2 linked regions of the Alkalihalobacterium alkalinitrilicum genome follow. The protein of the gene in region 2 interacts with the protein of the main gene of each other region in a pairwise test. Links are inferred from orthologs where the notes say so. Each region holds a gene or a part of one and is shown on either strand. Other genes may lie near its edges.

Region 1 (2,965 bases), 970 kb from region 2 along the record:
AGAATAGATACACATATCGAGCTCGACTTTATGGATGTGTCAAGCTATGGAGCTGGAACCGTTTCGACGGGCGAAGTGAAGATTGTAAAAGATTTAAATACTTCGGTAGAAGGTCGTCACGTTTTAATTGTAGAAGATATTATAGATAGCGGCTTAACTCTAAGCTACTTAGTAAAGCTTTTCCATTACCGGAAAGCGGAGTCTGTTAAAATTGTCACCCTATTAGATAAACCAGATGGAAGAAAGGTCGATTTAGTACCTGATCTTTCTGGATTTACCGTTCCAGATGCTTTTGTTGTCGGATATGGTTTGGATTTTGCTGAGCGTTATCGAAACCTCCCGTATATTGGTGTATTAAAGCCAGAAATTTATGGGACGTAAAGATTGTGAAAAAAGTGGTAAATATGATACTATAATTTAAGCTGTGATTGTACGTGGGAGGAGGTCAGGAATGAATCGGATTTTTCGTAACACGATATTTTACTTGTTAATTTTTCTAGTCATCGTTGGGATTGTCAGTGTCTTTAGCGGTGATCAAACTGAGACAACACCAATGACTGTTGATGAATTTTATCAACATCTACAAAATGGCGAGGTAACCACTCTTGCTTTAAAGCCAGAACGACAAGTGTACTTAGTTCGAGGTCAGCTTGTGAACACACCAGAAGGAGAGTTTTTTCAAACCTATATTCCTAGGGCAGAACTAGCAGTTGAAAGACTGTTTGATGCACAAGAAGGTGGGGGTGCCACACCAGAGTTCATCATGGAGCCTGCAGATGAGACAAGTGGTTGGGTGACCTTTTTTACGTCGATTATTCCATTTATCATTATTTTTATCCTATTCTTCTTTTTACTAAGCCAAGCTCAAGGTGGCGGAAGCCGTGTCATGAACTTTGGTAAGAGTAAAGCGAAGATGGTTCAAGATGATAAGAAGAAAGCCAAATTCAAGGACGTTGCTGGCGCAGATGAAGAAAAGCAAGAACTTGTTGAGGTCGTTGAATTCTTAAAAGACCCAAGAAAGTTCTCTGCTATTGGTGCGCGTATTCCTAAAGGGGTCTTATTAGTGGGGCCGCCTGGTACAGGGAAAACGTTACTAGCTAGAGCTGTTGCAGGTGAGGCTGGAGTTCCGTTCTTCTCCATCAGTGGTTCTGACTTTGTTGAAATGTTTGTTGGGGTCGGTGCATCCCGTGTACGTGACCTATTCGAAAATGCGAAGAAAAATGCACCATGTATTATCTTTATTGATGAGATTGATGCAGTTGGTCGACAACGTGGAGCTGGTTTAGGTGGAGGTCACGATGAACGTGAGCAAACGTTAAACCAATTACTTGTTGAGATGGATGGATTTAGTGCGAATGAAGGGATTATTATTATCGCGGCAACAAACCGTGCTGATATTTTAGATCCAGCGTTATTACGTCCAGGACGTTTTGACCGACAAATATTAGTAGGGCGACCAGATGTTAAAGGCCGTGAAGATATATTAAAAGTTCATGCGAGAAATAAACCACTTGCGGATGACGTAGATCTAAAGGCCATTGCAGCCAGAACACCTGGATTTTCTGGTGCTGATTTAGAAAATCTTCTCAATGAAGCAGCACTAGTTGCTGCGCGGCATGATAATAAGAAAGTAAATATGATCCACATCGAAGAGGCTATTGATCGGGTCATTGCTGGTCCAGCTAAGAAGAGTCGTGTTATTTCTGCGAAGGAAAAGAAAATTGTTGCATGGCATGAAGCAGGACATACTGTCGTAGGTGTAAAGCTTGAAAATGCCGACATGGTTCACAAAGTAACTATTGTTCCAAGAGGTCAAGCTGGGGGTTATGCCGTCATGCTTCCAAAAGAAGATCGTTACTTTATGACAAAGCCAGAGTTACTCGATAAAATTATGGGCCTACTAGGTGGTCGTGTGGCCGAAGAGATTACCTTTGGTGAAGTGTCAACTGGAGCTCATAACGACTTCCAGCGAGCAACAGGTATTGCACGTAAGATGGTAACCGAGTATGGAATGAGTGAAAAGCTGGGTCCAATGCAATTCGGACAAAACTCTGGAGGTCAAGTTTTCTTAGGCCGAGACATCCAAAATGAACAAAATTATAGTGATCAAATTGCTTATGAAATTGACTTAGAAGTACAGCGTTTCATTAAAGAGTGCTATGAGCAATGTAAACAAATCCTTCTAGCTCATAAAGATAAGTTAGATCTTGTAGCCGAAACGTTAATGGAACTTGAAACGTTAGACGCAGAACAAATTAAATCACTTGTTAACGAAGGGAAGCTTCCTGAGAACCATCATACCGATGCGTACCGAAAACAACAAGAAGCAAAGTCGGAAACGGTTCAAGACGGTGATGTGAAAGTAAATATTTCTTCTAAAAAAGATGAGACTGAACCGAAAGATAAGAGTGAAGTCAAGTCTTCAGATGAACAAGGTGATAAGCCGAAATCAGAAGAAGAAAATAAGACAGATAAATAATCAGAAAATAGGATGTCTAAAGACATCCTATTTTCTTTTTAAAGTGATAAAATTAAGGTAAGGTATACATACATAAAATAAAGTGAAAAGTGGTGAAGCAATTATGATATTTGTTGTAGATGTTGGTAATACGAATATTGTCCTTGGGGTGTATGATGAGGATCAGCTAATTCATCATTGGAGAATTGCTACAAGTCGGGATAAAACTGAAGATGAGTTTGGAATGATGGTTAAAAGTTTATTCCATGACAAAGATGTTGCAATAACGGAGATCGATGGAATCATCATTTCTTCGGTTGTGCCACCGATTATGTTTGCGCTTGAAAAAATGTGTAAAAAATACTTTAATATCGATCCAATCGTTATAGGACCTGGCATTAAAACAGGGTTAAATATTAAATATGAAAATCCAAGAGAAGTAGGTGCAGATCGAATCGTAAATGCGGTTTCAGCCATTCATATGTATGGGAGTCCTTTAATTATTGT
Region 2 (4,835 bases):
AAGCTGATTTGGCAGCTTACAGTGTATTAGAACTAGGCTTATACGATGAGGAGAGAACTCAGCAACTCGCTATCGAAATTAGCAAAAAACTTACCACAAGAGTAACGCTTATTTTAGCTGATGGAACTGTTGTAGGTGAATCTGAGGTCGATGACTTGCAGGTATTGGATAATCATTTGGATCGGCCTGAAATTCGATCTGTTATCGAAGGCAACGCTCAATATGAAATTCGATATAGTGATACAGTAGAAAAAGAATTAATTTATTTTGCAGTTCCTATTCTAGATAATGGCGAAAGGATCGGTTTTTTACGTCTCGGGATTCCATTTGAAGAGTTCAATTCTATGAATCAAAAAATTTGGGGACTTCTTATTTTTACTATATCGTTAGCCTTTATTGTTATTGTTTCAGTTACTTATAGAATTGCCAACCAAATGATTCAACCGATCGAAGAAGCAACAAAAGTAGCTAACTCTTTAGCAGAAGGGAATTATAAAGTACGAACGATGGAAAGCAGCCATGATGAAGTAGGGCAATTGAGTAGATCGATTAATGTGTTGGCATATAACCTTGACCAAATAACGATGAGGCATCAAATTCAACAAGAGAGAATGGAAACGTTAATTGAAAATATGGGAAGTGGATTAATATTTATTAATCCACGAGGAGATATTTCTCTCATCAATCGTTCATGTAAGGAAATTTTTCAAGAAAACACTGATTTATGGTTAAACCGTTTATATCATGAAGCATTAAAACATAAAGAAATAATTAAAATTGTTCAAGACATTTTGATGACAGAAACAAAACAACGCAAACAAATTAAATTACCAATCCACCTAGAAGTGCGTCACTTTGATGTATATGGAGCTCCAATCATTGGAGAAGATGAAAAGCTACGTGGAATAGCGCTTGTCTTTCATGATATTACGGAATTAAAAAAATTAGAGCAAGTTAGAAAAGACTTTGTCGCGAATGTATCGCATGAATTAAAGACTCCTGTTACTTCTATTAAGGGTTTTACCGAAACTTTATTAGATGGTGCAATGGAAGAACAACAATTTAGAGAAAAATTCTTAACGATCATCTTAAAAGAAAGCGAACGTTTACAAAACTTAATTCATGATTTATTAGAACTTTCTAGAATAGAACAACAGTATTTTAAGATGAATTGGCAAAAAACAGATGTGTCGACCATACTAGAAGATGTCCAAACGTTGTTGAAACCGAAGGCAGATGAGAAAGAAATCCAAATAAATGTAACATCTACAGGTGATACCAGAATAGACGGTGATCCTGTTCGTATAAAACAAATTGTCATTAATCTTGTTAATAATAGCATTACGTACACACCTGCGGGTGGTGAAGTATTTATGGAGGTAACAGAACAACGGGATGAGGTAGTTCTGAAAGTGAAAGATACAGGAATTGGCATGAGTGAAAATGAGCTTCCTCGTATTTTCGAACGGTTTTACCGCGTTGATCGAGCAAGGAGTCGTAACTCAGGTGGGACTGGACTTGGACTTGCCATCGTAAAACATTTAGTAGAAGCCCATCATGGTAGAATTGATGTGGAGAGTTCGGTAGGGGAAGGGACGTTATTTATCATTACATTTAACAAGCAATCAGAAGAGGTTGACTTCTTTACAAATAATTAATATATCCTTTATCTGAAATTTACGGTTACTCGATATAATAATATCGAACGGTTTCATCAATGCCTGTAAGCTGTCTGTTTCGCTCATCCCTTCAGACATTTTACGGCAAAGTTGTTTTACATCCCCTTGGTTAGGATGAGAGCTTCCCCTTAGCTTTCATCCTTTTTTTTGTTATGCTAACAATTGTTATTTTTTTCAATCGATGGGAGTATGGGATTTTTCCTATATTCTTGTAAACTAATATACTATAATATTTATATGAAACTTTTTCTTAGGTGTTTCGTAATAGTTAAGAGGAAGAATGTGAAACAATCTTAGATTGTAAAATATTATGGGAGACAGAAAGAGGGGATGAAATGGTGGTAAGCATTAAGCAAATGATTGTTGGATTTCTTTCAGCGATCGGAATTGGAATTTTAGCCTTATTTATCGCGACAGGCTGGTACATTGTTGACGAAACTGATCAAGCAGCATTAATTACGTTTGGTAAAGTAGAAGAAATGGTATCAGAACCCGGTCTTAAATTTAAATTGCCATGGCCGATACAGCGAGTAGAAATTCTTTCAAGAACGACGAATAACCTTCGTGTAGGCTTTGATGAACGTAATGGAGAGTTGAACTACACGGATGAGGCAAAAATGATTACAGGTGATGAAAATATTGTATTGGCAGACCTCATCGTACAATGGAGAATTACAGATCCTGAAGAGTATTTATTCAATGCCGATCAGCCAGAGCAAATTTTATTTAATGCAGCTTCCGCCTCGTTAAGGGGAGTTATCGGTAGTTCAAGAATTGACGACATACTAACTGACCAACGCCCAGAGATTGAAGCTAAAGTTAGGGAAAATCTTTTAACGTATATGGAGACTTATAAAATTGGGATAACTGTCATGGATGTCAAACTTCAAAATGTTGAACTTCCGAATGAAGAAGTGAGACGTGCGTTTACTGAAGTAACGGATGCTCGTGAAGAACGTTTAACAAAGATTAATGAAGCCAACAGATATCGTAACCAATTAATTAATGAAGCAAAAGGGGAACAAGATGCTATTATTTCCCGAGCGGAAGGTACTAGGACAGAACGTATTGAACGTTCGCGCGGGGATGTGGCAAGATTTAACGCTCTATATGAAGAGTATTTAATTAATCCTGAAGTAACAAGACAGCGTCTAGTGTTAGAAACATTAGAAGAAGTATTACCAGGTACAGAAATTTATATTATGGATAGTAACAACAATAATGTGAGTTATTTACCAATCCGACCAATTGATCGTGCTCAAAACCAGGCAGCTGAAGGGGGGAACAACTAATGAGTGATAATAATATTGTTGATTTAGATGAGCGTCGTCCGAGCGATGAATGGAAAAAGTATACGCGTATAGGAGTGACATTAGTCATTATTATCGCGGTAGTTGCAACGATCCTTTCGAATTTATTCATCGTTGAGCAAGGGGAATATAAGGTTGTACGTCAATTTGGTGAAGTGGTCAGAATTGAAGATGAACCAGGATTAAGTTATAAAATACCGTTTATCCAGTCGGTAACTTCATTACCAAAATATCAAATGGTCTATGATATTACGCCAGCGGAAATAAATACAAGAGATAAAAAGCGGATGCTCGTTGATACTTATGCCGTATGGAGTGTGCAAGAACCTAGACTTATGATCTCAAATGCACGATCCGTTCAAAATGCAGAATCAATCATGGGTAATTTTATTTTCTCAGTTATTCGTGCTGAACTTGGTCAACTTGACTATGACGAGATCATTAATGATGAAGCTTCCAATCGCGGAAGTTTTAACGAACGTGTTCGAGATCGAGTCAATGAATTGTTAGAGAGAGATAATTACGGAATTCAATTAACGGATATTCGGATGAAGCGTACGGATCTTCCTGAAGAAAATGAACAAGCGATTTTCCGTCGAATGATTTCTGAGCGTCAATCAACAGCTCAAGATTATTTATCACAGGGGGATGCTGAAGCGAATCGAATTCGTGCCAACACCGACCGTGAAGTTCAAGAAATCGTCGCTAGAGCAACAGCCGATGCGAATGAAATCATTGGTGAAGGTGAAGCTGAAGCTGCACGTATTTACAATGAATCGTTTGGTCAAGACACAGAATTTTATAATTTGTATCGTACCCTCCAATCGTATGAAAAAACAATTGAAGATGAGACTGTAATTGTTCTCCCAGCAGATTCGCCTTATGCTCGGATTTTAATGGGATATATTGATTAAGAATTCAAGAGATACTTTGCTACGGCAGAGTGTCTTTTTTTATCCTGGTTAAGTTATTAAGGTAAGACCGTCACCTCTTAGTGTAGCGAAGGTAGGGAGGTCTAATCAGGTGGAGTCGAAATTCCAACTAATTCCCCAAAGTTCCAGCTTACTGGAACGAGTTCGCTTTTCACAGCTTATATCTGGTTATTATGATGAGATTTTTGAAACAACCGTCCGAAGTTTTCTAATCAAGGAATGGTTATGATAAAATATATGAAAATAAAGGTTATTCTAATTAGCTTACAATTTGAGAGGAGAGCTCTTGTGAATAAATTAGTTTTAGTTGATGGTAATAGTATTGCGTACCGTGCTTTTTTTGCACTGCCTTTGTTAAACAACGATAAAGGAGTGTATACGAACGCGGTTTATGGTTTCACGATGATGCTACTTAAAATTATTGAAGAAGAAAATCCAACGCATATGGTCGTAGCTTTTGATGCAGGAAAAACAACATTCCGCCATGAAACATATGGCGAGTATAAAAGCGGACGTCAAAAAACACCTGGTGAATTGTCTGAACAATTTCCGCTTATTCGTGAAGTTTTAGATGCTTTTCAAATTTCTAGGTACGAGATTGAAAATTATGAAGCGGATGATATTATTGGAACACTTGCGAAACAAGCAGAGGATGAGGATTGGACAGTTAGTGTTTATTCAGGTGATAAAGACTTATTGCAATTAGTTTCACCGAAAGTAAAAGTTACTCTGTCAAGAAAAGGAATTACAAATGTTGATACATATGATGAGCAAGCCATTAATGAAAAATACGGAATTTCTCCAGAGCAAATTATTGATATGAAAGGTCTAATGGGGGACAGTTCAGATAATATCCCTGGAGTACCTGGAATTGGTGAAAAAACGGCGCTAAAACTATTAAAAGAATATGGTTC

Evidence for each region.
Region 1: the proteins of hflK (region 2) and ftsH interact in binary tests that used the Escherichia coli proteins (3 or more experiments, as listed by UniProt). The link is inferred for Alkalihalobacterium alkalinitrilicum from one-to-one orthologs.

Annotation. Positions count from the first base shown.
Region 1 is NZ_KV917368.1:3,658,042-3,661,006, reverse strand. It holds ftsH (ATP-dependent zinc metalloprotease FtsH), read left to right. Parts: upstream 1-451; coding sequence 452-2,479; downstream 2,480-2,965. Other genes in the region: BK574_RS17810 (type III pantothenate kinase), read left to right, coding at 2,583-2,965; hpt (hypoxanthine phosphoribosyltransferase), read left to right, coding at 1-381. UniProt on the Escherichia coli protein: Acts as a processive, ATP-dependent zinc metallopeptidase for both cytoplasmic and membrane proteins. Plays a role in the quality control of integral membrane proteins.
Region 2 is NZ_KV917368.1:4,625,785-4,630,619, forward strand. Bases 1,069-3,992 are described here. They hold hflK (FtsH protease activity modulator HflK), read left to right. Parts: upstream 1,069-2,014; coding sequence 2,015-2,971; downstream 2,972-3,992. Other genes in these bases: pnpS (two-component system histidine kinase PnpS), read left to right, coding at 1,069-1,658; hflC (protease modulator HflC), read left to right, coding at 2,971-3,903. In the rest of the region: more of pnpS, read left to right, coding at 1-1,068; polA (DNA polymerase I), read left to right, coding at 4,165-4,835.